One region of the Paenibacillus azoreducens genome, then DNA from elsewhere that is predicted to be linked to it. Evidence: a T-box and tRNA genes for the amino acid it is inferred to sense, from the RefSeq annotation. Region 1 holds a T-box; the other regions hold tRNA genes.
The links. The T-box of region 1 lies ahead of leuS (leucine--tRNA ligase). A T-box ahead of a tRNA ligase gene usually reads a tRNA of that ligase, here a tRNA-Leu.
Positions count from the first base shown of each region.

Region 1 (3,138 bases):
ATGTCGTTTCGGCATTCGTCCAAACATACAACGGTTTAAAGCCTGGGGGGATTTTCCTGTTCGATGTTCACCATCCGAATACGTTGATCCGATACGACGAAGAGCAGCCGTTTGTATGGGATGAACGGTCGGTATCTTACATATGGACTTGTGAACTGGATAAATCCCGCTGTGAAATCGAACATCATTTGAGTATTTTCGCAAGGGAAGAGCAAAGCGGTTTGTACCGCAGGTTCGAAGAGACGCATGTCCAGCGCGCCTATGATCCGGAATGGTTAAAAACGGAGCTGAGCAAGGCAGGCTTCCGCGACGTGAAATGTTATGCGGATTTCGAATGGGTTGAAGCAGGCGATGATGCCCAGCGCCTTTTTTTCGTGGCAGTTAAATAGGGTTCAGCTTGAAATAATGGATTTTTCAAACGTAACGGGAACAAATAATGCCTCGGAAGCTTAATCCGGGGCTTTTTTGAAGATTATAAAATATATAGGGATGCAGGTTGAAATGGATGGGCGTGGCGGCAGCAGCGGCAAAATGAGAAAGGATGGAATATATGAAACTTACAGATTTGAAAAATAAAACAGCGATTATTACAGGTGCTGGCAAAGGCATCGGCCGTGCCATTGCGACGGCGCTTGCCAAGGAAGGCGTAAACCTTGGGCTGATGGCCAGAACCGCTTCCGATCTTGAGGCGCTCAAGGAGTCGCTCTCCAAAGAGTACGGCGTGTCAGTCTATATGGCAACGGCTGACGTATCCTCACGTTCCGAGGTGGAAGCGGCGGTGTCCAAACTTAAAGAGGAACTGGGCCGCATCGACATTCTGATCAACAATGCGGGAATTGCCACTTTCGGCACCGTTGCCGAGATGAATCCAGAGGAATGGGAACGTATTATTCAGGTCAATTTGCTGGGGACGTATTATGTTTCCCGTGCGGTTCTCCCGGCAATGCTTGACCAGAATAGCGGCGATATCATCAATATTTCGTCGACGGCGGGGGAAAAAGGATTTGCGACGGGTTCAGCCTATTGCGCTTCCAAATTCGGCATCATGGGCCTGACCGAGTCGCTTCTTCAAGAGGTTCGCAAAAAGAACATCCGCGTCGTTGCGCTTACTCCAAGCACCGTAAATACGGATCTGGCCCGCACCAACAATCTTAGCATCGGCGAGGAAGACCGGATGATGCAGCCGGAGGATGTGGCTGAACTAACTTTGGCCGCCTTGAAGCTTCCGGCGCGCGTGTTCGTGAAATCTGCCGGGATTTGGACAACTAATCCGCAATAATTCCCGATGAGGAAACGTCTAATACTTTCCCCCAAGGTGCTCGTGTTTGCTGCGGGTATGGGGCTTGATGGCCGGGCGGGTGCCTTAGTAAGCGGTACGGCGGCTTGCTGCCGACTCTGATTAGCGGATTGACTGTGCCGCTTGTTTTATATATAATGTGATTTAATGTTAAGAGAACTTTATATCTTTGGCAATGATGAGGGGTATTAGTTTCGGCAGGGTCACCCAGAGAGCCGGCGGTTGGTGCAAGCCGGTTGACAAAGCGGAATGAACTCACCTCGGAGCCATGGTTTGAACGCAGTTTATGGAGAGTTGTGATGCCAAAACTACGCTAAGAACCATCGCCTTACCTCCGTTAAGGGTGCAAAGGGAGTGGAAAATAAAGCATATTTTCCGCTAACTAGGGTGGTACCACGGGAATCAAACCTCTCGTCCCTAGCGCTAATACGCTATGGATGTAGAGGTTTTTTTAATTATTGCATGATTATGCGGTCTGACTTTAGTGAAATATGAAGAAGAAGTGTTTTGTATTTTGGCTCGTTTCAAGCGAAGGAACGCTGGTAGCGAGCGGCGGACCGCCTGACAGTAAGAAGGGGAGATCAAATGATGAGTGAAAATCAGCAGCAGGTTCAAGGATATCATCCTCAATCCATTGAGCCGAAGTGGCAAAAGTATTGGGATGAGCATCATACGTTCAAAACGGGCGAAAACCCTGAAAAACCAAAGTTTTATGCACTGGATATGTTCCCGTATCCATCAGGCGCCGGTCTACATGTAGGCCATCCTGAAGGTTATACGGCTACCGATATCATATCCCGTTACAAGAGAATGCGCGGCTATAACGTGCTTCATCCGATGGGCTGGGATGCGTTCGGTTTGCCTGCGGAGCAGCATGCTCTCGATACCGGCGAGCATCCGCGCGACATCACGGTGAAAAATATAAACAACTTCCGCCGTCAGATCAAATCCCTCGGATTCTCCTATGACTGGGACCGCGAGATCAGTACGACGGATCCGGAATACTATAAATGGACGCAATGGATTTTCATCCAGCTGTACAAAAAAGGCCTTGCTTATGTCGCGGAGCTGCCTGTCAACTGGTGTCCGGCTTTGGGAACGGTGCTTGCCAACGAAGAGGTTATTGACGGCAAGAGCGAACGCGGCGGACATCCGGTAATCCGCAAGCCGATGAGACAATGGGTGCTGAAAATTACTGAATATGCCGAGCGTCTGCTTGAGGATCTGGAAGAACTCGACTGGACGGAAAGCATTAAGGATATGCAGCGCAACTGGATCGGGAAATCCAAAGGAGCGGAAGTGAATTTCGCCATTGAAGGCCAAGAAGGCCATCTGACGGTGTTTACGACCCGCCCGGATACTTTGTTCGGCGCCAGCTACTGCGTGCTTGCTCCTGAGCATGAGCTTGTGGCGGAAATTACGACGCCGGAGCAGCAGGAAGCCGTCAAAGCGTATCAGGATCTGGCCGCACGCAAAAGCGATTTGGAACGCACGGATCTGGCCAAGGATAAAACCGGCGTGTTTACGGGAGCATACGCAGTCAATCCGGTAAACGGCGCCAAACTGCCGATCTGGATCGCCGACTATGTTCTGGCCGGTTATGGAACGGGAGCCATTATGGCGGTTCCTGGCCACGATACGCGCGACTGGGAATTTGCGAAGCAATTCGGCTTGGACATCATTGAGGTTGTCAAAGGCGGCAATGTGCAGGAAGAAGCTTATACCGGGGAAGGCGAACATGTTAATTCCGGCTTCCTGGACGGAATGGGTACCTCCGATGCCATCGCGAAGATGATCGCATGGCTTGAAGAGAACGGCAAAGGTCAAGGAAAAACGACCTA
Region 1 covers NZ_AP025343.1:2,275,799-2,278,936, forward strand. The annotation lists gene L6442_RS09695 (class I SAM-dependent DNA methyltransferase) at 1-389, shown strand, start outside; gene L6442_RS09700 (3-ketoacyl-ACP reductase) at 551-1,279, shown strand; T-box leader at 1,464-1,719, shown strand; gene leuS (leucine--tRNA ligase) at 1,886-3,138, shown strand, end outside.

Region 2 (3,138 bases), 3.5 Mb from region 1:
TGTAAAGGTGACGCGAAATCACCTATCGCTTAAAAATGCGGCATTTTGAATTGAGTTATCGCTTACAAGGGTTTTTATCTCCTCTAAAGTCGTCCAACCTCTTTATTTCACCTGTTTTCGTAAATCAGGCTGTCATTTTTCATCCTCCTGTCCGCAAGGGAATCTGGAATTTCCGGTAAACCGCCGATATGATGCGCAAAAACATGCATTCTGTTAAAAAACAGCTTTTACCACCCGCAATCCCCCGGAAATTCCCTGATACAAGATACCATTTCCATTGACGCCGAATTGAAACGGGATGACTCATTAAGTAAAATGAAGTTGCATATAACAAAAGCGCTGCAATGATCAGGTTTTACATATCAAATAAGATGGAAGGAGGGCAAAAACATGTCAGTATACGATTACCAAGCCCACACGCTTCAGGGAAAGGCCGTACCCTTGTCCGTTTATGAGGGGAAGGTACTGCTGATCGTGAACACGGCGAGCAAATGCGGATTTACGCCGCAATACCGCGGGCTTCAAGATTTGTATGAAAAATATCATAAACGAAATTTTGAAATTCTCGGTTTCCCAAGCAATCAGTTTGCGCATCAGGAACCAGGGAATAACGAGGAAATTGCGGAGTTTTGCCAGGTCAATTACGGCGTCAGTTTCCCGATGTTCGAGAAAACCGACGTCAACGGCGAAGATGCTCATCCGCTCTTCAAGTACCTTACCGAACAGGCCCCGGGAGTTCTGGGATCCAAAGCGATCAAATGGAATTTCACCAAGTTTTTGGTCGACAAAGAGGGACATGTGGTGAAACGCTACTCCCCGCAAACAACGCCGGATAAACTGGAAGAGGATGTCATTAAACTGCTTGGAGACTGAAATGCATCTGCGGAATAAAACATGTAGTAGCAAAAAAGAGGCCTGGCGGCCTCTGCAGGCTGTCGAGAACATCTCGGCAGCTATTTTTATGTTCATCGATTATATAAGTGTTCGGCGGAGCTTATGTATTCTGTAACTGACAGGAAAAACATCCGCTAAACGCGGCCCTCGCTTCTTAGAGGGTACTTCGATAGACGTTTTGCTTTATGTTTCAGGCCGGACGGAATGCAGCCCTTCGGAACGACTGCTTTGATCACCCGACGATGTCTGCGGTTGGACTGGCTAACGAAACACGCAATCGCTATTCGGGCAAAAATGGGCTTCTAAAACTTCTTACGAAACCAGGGAACGTTATTCTGCTCAAAAGTAGTTCATTCGGCCGTATTTCATTCAAATAACGATCTGTAGTTTCGTTAAAATTAAATCGGCACCGTTTTTACGGCAATAACGCTTACCAGTTTCGTTAGCCGCATTCAGAACCAAACCGCCCTTTTGGCGGCCTCTTTCGCATATTCGGATCCTATCGGAGCCAAATACAACAAAAATCCCTGTAAAAACAGGGATTTTTGACTGGCTATAAATGCGGTAGAGAGGACTCGAACCTCCACGGGCGTACGCCCACTACCCCCTCAAGATAGCGTGTCTGCCATTCCACCACTACCGCATATCAACATCTTTTTCAGCAACTCTTTTATTATATACTACTCGCCCCAAAATGTAAATAGTTTTATTTAAAATGCGCGGCCAAATCTTCGTACTGTGAAGACATAGGCGGGCCTTCGCCCGCCTCTTTTGGATCATGTACCCCGCATCCAAGATCGTTTTTTCAGCCCGTTATGCCGCATGTCAGAAACTTGTAGACTAACCTTGCGCGTCACTGTGAAGAAGTTATTCTTCGCTGGACTGTTGTTTTCTGTAACGGGTAAAATTGATGTATTCTTTGATAAACTCTTTTTCCTTCTCGGACAACGTAATGTTTTCCTCAAGCTCATCCCACACATATGTACCCGCGTTCTCTTTTAGATGAAAAGATCCCCGCTCCTTGCCCAAAATAAGCCAGTCCAGGCTGACATCGAAAAAGGAAGCAATCTCTATGAGCTTATTGGTGCTCGGCGTTGATTTTCCTCTTTTCCAGTCACCCAGATTTCCTGTGCTGATCCCAAGCTGCTCACAGAAAGATTTTTTTGTCATTTTGCGCATTTTAATCAGCGATTCAATTCGTTCATAGATGGATTGCATAGAAAACCGCCTTCCAAATTTTCATCTGACGACGTAATTAAGTAATTTTTGTCTTGCAAAGTTACGTAAAAACGTATATAATATTCTTTATGCATAGTCATTATAGCATACTGGTAATTGTACCATTAATCCCAGTCTTTTTGCCATGTACTCCTCAAGAACTGCTCATCAATTATTCTTTTTACTCCCCGTCAGACTGAAGCGATCATCCATAGCTCTTACATAAGGAAATATATTTCAATTAGAGGGAGCGACCTTATTTGGTTAATTCAGGCATCACTTTTATTGAAATTATCGATTCGTTACAACAGGCTGTCGCGGTTGTCAACTCCCAAGGCCGCATCATTTCCGTTAACCGCGCTTGGATCAAGCACTCGATTGAAGCAGGCGTACCCGAAACATTTGCGTGGAACGGGGTTCGTTTTATGCAAGTTTACAGCGCCATATCTGAAGCCGACGGACAACCTCCGGATGAACTCGATTCCGTGCTTAACGGCACGGTGCCGTTTATTCGTATGGAAATTCAGTGTTTGCTGCAGCGCAAACTGGAATGGTTTCTGCTCGATGCATCCACGATATATGAAGATGACGGCCGAACCGTAAAAGGAATGGTTGTTTGTCTCACTGACATAACGAAAAGCAAGGCGCTTGAGCATGATCTCATGGAAGCTCTGACGCAAATCCGCACGCTGCGCGGTCTTCTTCCCATCTGTGCGGTATGCAAAAGGATCCGCGATGAGCATGACATCTGGAATTCTGTTGAGAGCTTCCTTGAAAAACATACACATGCAGAATTCACCCATGACATCTGCCCCGACTGCATCAGGCGGCTGTATCCTAAATATTCCTCCGTGCTGGACGGTTCATCTTGTTCTTGATCTGCACAGGAAAAGCGCCCTGCGTCTATTCGCTGCATACATAAGCATAAATTCGTATTCCATATCCTGCTTCCATCGACTCGCCTGCATTTCTTCTTTTGGGAAAGATGTTTGACGATTTTTCTTTATATGAATATAATTGTTTAGA
Region 2 covers NZ_AP025343.1:6,092,455-6,095,592, forward strand. The annotation lists gene L6442_RS27090 (glutathione peroxidase) at 391-873, shown strand; tRNA gene L6442_RS27095 (tRNA-Leu) at 1,455-1,537, opposite strand; gene L6442_RS27100 (helix-turn-helix domain-containing protein) at 1,762-2,112, opposite strand; gene L6442_RS27105 (PAS domain-containing protein) at 2,373-2,990, shown strand.
Region 2: it encodes a tRNA-Leu, which carries the amino acid that the T-box ahead of leuS (leucine--tRNA ligase) is inferred to sense. The anticodon was not compared.

Region 3 (3,138 bases), 3.2 Mb from region 1:
ACTATGCCTATGAAACGGCGCAGCGGCTGCGTAAGGATCATCCGGAGGCATACGAGCGGATTTCGCAGGCGATCGGCCTGACGGAAGCGGAAATCGAAGGATGGCATGAAGCGGCTGCCCGCATGTTTGTCCCATATGATGAACAGCTTGGAATTTACGCACAGGACGATACCTTTTTATCGAAGAAAAAATGGGATTTCGAAAACACGCCGGAAGACAAGTATCCGCTGCTGCTTCACTACCACCCGCTGGTGATTTACCGGCATCAGGTGCTGAAGCAGGCGGACACGGTCATGGCTTTGTTCCTGCTCAGCGATAAGTTTACGAAAGAAGAGAAAATTCGCACTTATCAATATTATGAGCCGCTGACCACTCATGACTCCTCGTTGTCTCCTTGCATCCACAGCATCGTCAGCGCGGAAATCGGGGATCTTGAGGGAGCGTACGCCTATTTTGACCGGACCGTGCGGATGGATCTGGACGATATCAACAAAAACGCCAAAGACGGTCTGCACACCGCCGCAATGGCAGGTTCCTGGATGTCCATCGTCAATGGTTTTGCCGGCATGCGTATGGTGGACGGGGCGCTCAGCTTCAGCCCTGCGCTCCCTGCACAGTGGGAAAGCTGCAGCTTCCGTATCATGTACCAAGGGCAGCTGATCAAAGTGAGCATGGGACCAAACGAGGCAAGTTATACCTTGCTGGAAGGGAATGCCGTGTCATTTAAGCACAAGGGAGAAGTCGTCACTTTAACTGCGCAGGAAAAAACGGCTGTCATCCAGTCCTAGTTTAAATAAAATAGAATGAACGGCGTGGCCCGAATTGCATTCCGAATGCGGATCAAACGGGCCGCAGCCGTTCTTTTTTTGCTCCGCGCGCCCGCATCAGGCCCCGGCTGCCGCCGTAAATGGCGGATTTAATGAATCTTCTAGGAGAGTAATATGCAAAAGCGAATCCAGTTTTTTGTTCTTATAAATTTTTTTAGAGAAAGTGCTTGACGATTATAGGCTTGCCATGGTATGATCTATCTTGTCGCCGCGAAAGAAAACATCGTGAAAGACAATGACCAATATGCGGTCGTGGCGGAATTGGCAGACGCGCACGGTTCAGGTCCGTGTGGGCTAACCCCCCGTGGAGGTTCGAGTCCTCTCGACCGCATCACCTTAACAATGAACGAGCTCTTGAATTTGTCCTCGCGACGATTCAGGAGCTTTTTGCATTTTTGGGATTTGTAGTTTATTGCTCATGACTTGAGCTGACGAAATCTTTGAAACTATAAACATATTTTAATTTGATAAAAAGTTCTCAAGGTATTTTTCTATTTCATTAATCGAATAAACCGAGAATTTTTTATCCCTATAATTTATCAAACCCTCATCTATGCACTGAGCTATTGAACGATTTAAACTTCTAATGGGTGCACAGACCTCACTTGACAAAGTTTGCTTTGTAAGATGTTCTAAATCACCAATTTTATAATGATTATGTATGCTTAGTAAAATACGATCTTTAACCGTAAGCAGTGATAATCGCGTTACGGTTTCTGAACTTAAAATTAATTTTGAGGCAAGTTGTTTAATGATGTAAAGATTAAAATTAAAGTCGATTTTCATCCATTCATAGACCTTTGTTTTATGGATAGCTATCGTTTCACAATTTTGTTGTGCGATAACTCCGAGCGTTTTAATTTTTTTTATTGAAAATTTCTATCTCCCCAAAGCAACTATATGAATCATTAATGTATAAGGAAACCATCGGAAATACGACCCCTGTTGCTGAGTTTAATGTATATGTAGATGCAGAAGCTTACAGCATTATGGTGAAATCAGGGATTCCTATTACTATAATCGGTTTTGATGTTTGTTTAGGTGAAGCAGAGTTATATAAGCAACGTCTATCTAGTTTATTGGTTCGTGACTACGACTATTGATTAAGCTAACGGATACGTTAGTTGAGCATTAACTACAACAGCGGCCAGGCTAGGTCTTTCGCATCCTAGTCCGCCGCTGTTGTTTTATCGGATCGGTCTTTCACTTTTCGGGAGTACTCATTGAAATAGCAGCTGGCTATTTTTCTTCGGACGCTTTTGGACTCGTGTTAAAATCGATGGGCGCAATGCCTTCCGCTTTCCACACAGTGCCCCTTTTCTCGTACTCAAATAATTTTTCTACGGCATTCGCGACTTGGGGTCCTAATTCACGATCGACCAAATACAAGGCCACGTCAAGTCCCGAAGTTACGCCTCCCCCGCTCACGAAGCGAGGGCCATCTTCGACGACTCTTGCCTCAATCGGGATTGCACCGAGAGCTCCTAGCGCAGCCATGCCTATATGATTGGTAACCGCATGTCTATCTTTTAACAAACCTTTCATTGCAGGCAGCAATGTGCCTCCACATACTGTAGCCACAGTAACTTCCTTATTGTTAAAAGCTTGTTTCAACATCTCCGGTAAGCTTGTCTTCATGGCCTGCCTTAATATATTCGGAATGGCATCTTCCGAATTTCCCGCCGGCTTGCCCGAAGCTCCAGGCACCAAAATAATTCCCGGTCGCTTGGGGTCTAATGCTGCTTGCGCTTCGAGAGAAGGCCCGTTCAGACCGCTCGGGACAGAACGCTTGCCTTCCGCAGAAACCAATTCTACAGTAACTGCTCCTTTTGTGTACATTCCCGCGGCGGCGAACACTTCATATGGCGCCAATGCGTCCAGCAGATCGAAACCATCAAATAATACGATTTGAACATGCATACTTTTGTCTTTGAATGTATCATTATTCTCTTTTGTTTTCGCACTTGCTGCAGAGGCAGCTAGACTTAGAACCAGTACAAAAGACATAAGTAATCCCAATATTTTTTTCATCCGTATACCTATCCTTTCGTTTAGCCCAAGACATAAAACGGAATGAAATACGTTCGCCTTAGACGGTTTTTTTGGAGTTCTTAATAAAACCAGCACACTACTTCTTGCGGAGTTGAGTCGGCGACCTCATTTTCTTCATGCGATCCAAAACCCCCGCGGTTTCACTTTTATTGCCAATTCGCATTCCTGGGTTAGGAAGCACGCTTGCCTGTTATTTTGATTCCTTGTCGTCGATTTCACCCCTAGCCATCCGCCCTTTTAGAATCAATGCGATGTCACG
Region 3 covers NZ_AP025343.1:5,432,264-5,435,401, reverse strand. The annotation lists gene L6442_RS24160 (glycoside hydrolase family 65 protein) at 1-788, shown strand, start outside; tRNA gene L6442_RS24155 (tRNA-Leu) at 1,074-1,158, shown strand; gene L6442_RS24150 (nucleoside hydrolase) at 1,739-1,930, shown strand; gene L6442_RS24145 (DJ-1/PfpI family protein) at 2,067-2,858, opposite strand; gene L6442_RS24140 (SHOCT domain-containing protein) at 3,070-3,138, opposite strand, start outside.
Region 3: it encodes a tRNA-Leu, which carries the amino acid that the T-box ahead of leuS (leucine--tRNA ligase) is inferred to sense. The anticodon was not compared.

Region 4 (3,138 bases), 3.1 Mb from region 1:
GCCGCTTCCCGGATTCAATAGCATTCCTTCGCCGTCATACAGGCGTATCGTGTAAAAAGGCATTGAATTACTGACATCCACGAAAGCTTTGGCATCCCTGGGATTCAGTTTTTGGTATAAGCCGATGATCATCTGGGCATTTTCGATCATCTTCTGCTCCACGATCGATTCAACGCGGTTTTTGTACAGATAGCTTTGTACAAGAAATCCTGCCACCAAACTGACGATAACCGAACCCACGAACATGACGACGACCCGTGCGTACAGCGAGTTAATCATGGCGTGCCTCCAGGCGATAGCCTATGCCGCGCATCGTAACAATCCGGAAATCTTCATCATATTCGCTGAATTTGTCCCGCAGCCGCTTGATGTGAGTGTCCACCGTCCGTTCGTCCCCATCGTATGCGTACCCCCAAATATCTCGAATCAGCAAGTCGCGCGTAAAAATTTGGCCGGGGTAGCTGGCCAGCTTGTACAGCAACTCGAATTCTTTCAAAGGCAAAACCCATTCCGCGCCCGTATCGGACAAACGGACCTGGTAGCTTGATTTGTCCAGCGTCACGCGTCCGAGCTTCACGATATGAGAGGTCGCAATCCGATACCGTTTGAGCAACGCCTTGACCCGCATGACCAGTTCCATTGGATCGAAGGGCTTGACCAAATAATCGTCCGTTCCCAACTGGAAGCCTTTCATTTTGTCCGGCGGTTCCTTTTTGGCTGTTAGCATGAGCACCGGCTTGTCCCCGTCCTCCCTCAGCTTTCTGCACAGCTCCCAACCGTCCATGCGGGGCATCATAATATCCAATACGATTATATCGATGGGGTTGTTCATATAATAATTCCAAGCGTCGAACCCGTTCGTTTTTTCGATGACATCCATGCCTTCATCCCTTAATACGAGACCTACCAATTCACGGATCAGGACGTCGTCATCTACCACCATCACCTTTACCAAGCCAATTCACCTCAACTATCCTGCCGCAAAAGCTGCCAACGGGTCTTTTGGGCATCATCTCTTTTTCATAACAAGTGAAATTCATTTTGCTCTGTTTTTGTTTTGTAATAAAGTCAACAATAATATATTACAAGGAGATTCCCGATGGATAAATTCCCCAGATTGTTATACTACGTTGTAGCTCGTTACTGCAGGCGCTGGTCTTACAAAAAGGCTGATCCTCACAAATAGAATCGTCATCATAATGATTAAAGTCGTCAGTCTGATAGGCAAATAATGAACGAAATAAATAAAAAAGGCTTTGGTTCGCATAAAATTGCGACCAAAGCCTAACGTTGGTGTGTTGATGCGGTCGAGAGGACTCGAACCTCCACGGGGGGTTAGCCCACACGGACCTGAACCGTGCGCGTCTGCCAATTCCGCCACGACCGCATATATAAAATGTCCATCGCTTTGTTGTTTCATCGTTTCCGACTCTCTCGCGGCGACAAGATAGATCATACCATGTGTGCGAAATACAGTCAACACTTTTTTTATAAGAAAAACGTCTATCGACGTACTCTCATAGAAGACAGACCGCGCTTAGAGATAGTTTTTCTTGCGATTATAGAATTGTTCAGCGTAGCAAGAAAATTTATAATTCTATAATCTTAAAAAAGTTATCTTACGCTTTTCATCCAAGTTTAATCTGCCCGAACACAGTTACCGGATAATGCTACTGAATTTCGCCAGAATTGATATTCCATCTTTTTTGAGACTTTAACATTCCTCAATTTCGTTAGCGTTATAGCCGATATCAAACAACCGCCTTAACCAATGTCAAAGCGGCTGCTGCCATTATGCATTACTGCATAGATATTTATGTTTAAGCTTCCGGGCTTTTGCGGGGCTCGTCCAACGGCTGGTATATATAGCAACGGTCGAGCTTGACCACCTTCCGGTTGCGTCGGCGGATCAGCACATGCTCATCATCCCACGCGACTACAATTCCTTTGACGTCGTTGTCTTCTATACCATCGCGGACAACCCGGACCGTTTCTCCGGAAAGCCGGTAGTTGTTCAGCTGTTCGTCGGTAATCATTTTGGCATCGCCTCCCTTTCCTCCTGTTGTTTCACAAAATAACCCCACAAAGTGACGTGTATCCTTTGAAGCCTATTCCGATTACTTTGCGGGGACCCCGGTAATTCAACCCCACAAAGTGACGCGTGACCTTCGAAACCTATTCCGATTACTTTGCGGGGACCCCGGTAATTCAACCCCACAAAGTGACGCGTGACCTTCGAAACCTATTCCGATTACTTTGCGGGGACCCCGGAAATTCATGCTTTCTGATATGTCAAAAAAAGACCTAAATGAAATCATTTAGGTCATATCTTTTCGCGGCAGCTTCCTGCCAGAATGGCTATCTAAACGGAATTAACGTTGTGCGTGTTCTTTGCTGTCATTTTTCTCGAACCAAAAATCAAGCACCGTCGAAGACATCACCCGTTTGTTCAAATACTCTACTTGATGAGGGGTGAACAAATCCTTCCAGGAAAAGTCAAGCTCATCACACATACGTACGATAGTCAGAAGTTCTGACCAGGCGACATAGCGTTTGTACCAGAAAAACTGAGGATGCTCCATCATGTAGGGATAAAGATCATCGAACTCCGTATGCTTGCAGTCCAAAGCACGTTCGAAATGGTCCTTGGCTGCAGCCAGCTTATCAACAAAATATTGCTCGGTTACAGGTTCTTTTCCCATTGTGCCGCCTCCCCTCTTTGCGATCTTAACTATATTATAAGCGAAAACCGCGCTACTTGAAAGGAATTGTTTATATTTGGACGATTGAAGAGGAAGCATCTGAAGGATTAATCCTCAAAGGTTATGATGCCTTCGTCCAGCGACTTGATCCGCACCAACGATTCCAGCCGGATTCCCTGCTCACGGATTGTTTGCGCACCTGCTTGAAAGCATTTTTCCACTACGACGCCGAGTCCGAGAAGCTCCGCCCCCGCACGTTCTATTATTTTCAAAAGTCCTCTTGCCGCGTCGCCATTGGCGATAATGTCATCGATAAACAAAACTTTATCCTGCTTCTGAATATATTTGCGCGAAAGCAAGATATCGGTCACAATGCCTTTTGAAAAGGACGGAACACGCTCGCAGAAGGCGTCGGGATCAGCCAGCAGCGTTTTTT
Region 4 covers NZ_AP025343.1:5,330,288-5,333,425, forward strand. The annotation lists gene L6442_RS23635 (sensor histidine kinase) at 1-279, opposite strand, end outside; gene L6442_RS23640 (response regulator transcription factor) at 272-955, opposite strand; tRNA gene L6442_RS23645 (tRNA-Leu) at 1,303-1,387, opposite strand; gene L6442_RS23650 (hypothetical protein) at 1,821-2,036, opposite strand; gene L6442_RS23655 (hypothetical protein) at 2,373-2,702, opposite strand; gene L6442_RS23660 (xanthine phosphoribosyltransferase) at 2,810-3,138, opposite strand, start outside.
Region 4: it encodes a tRNA-Leu, which carries the amino acid that the T-box ahead of leuS (leucine--tRNA ligase) is inferred to sense. The anticodon was not compared.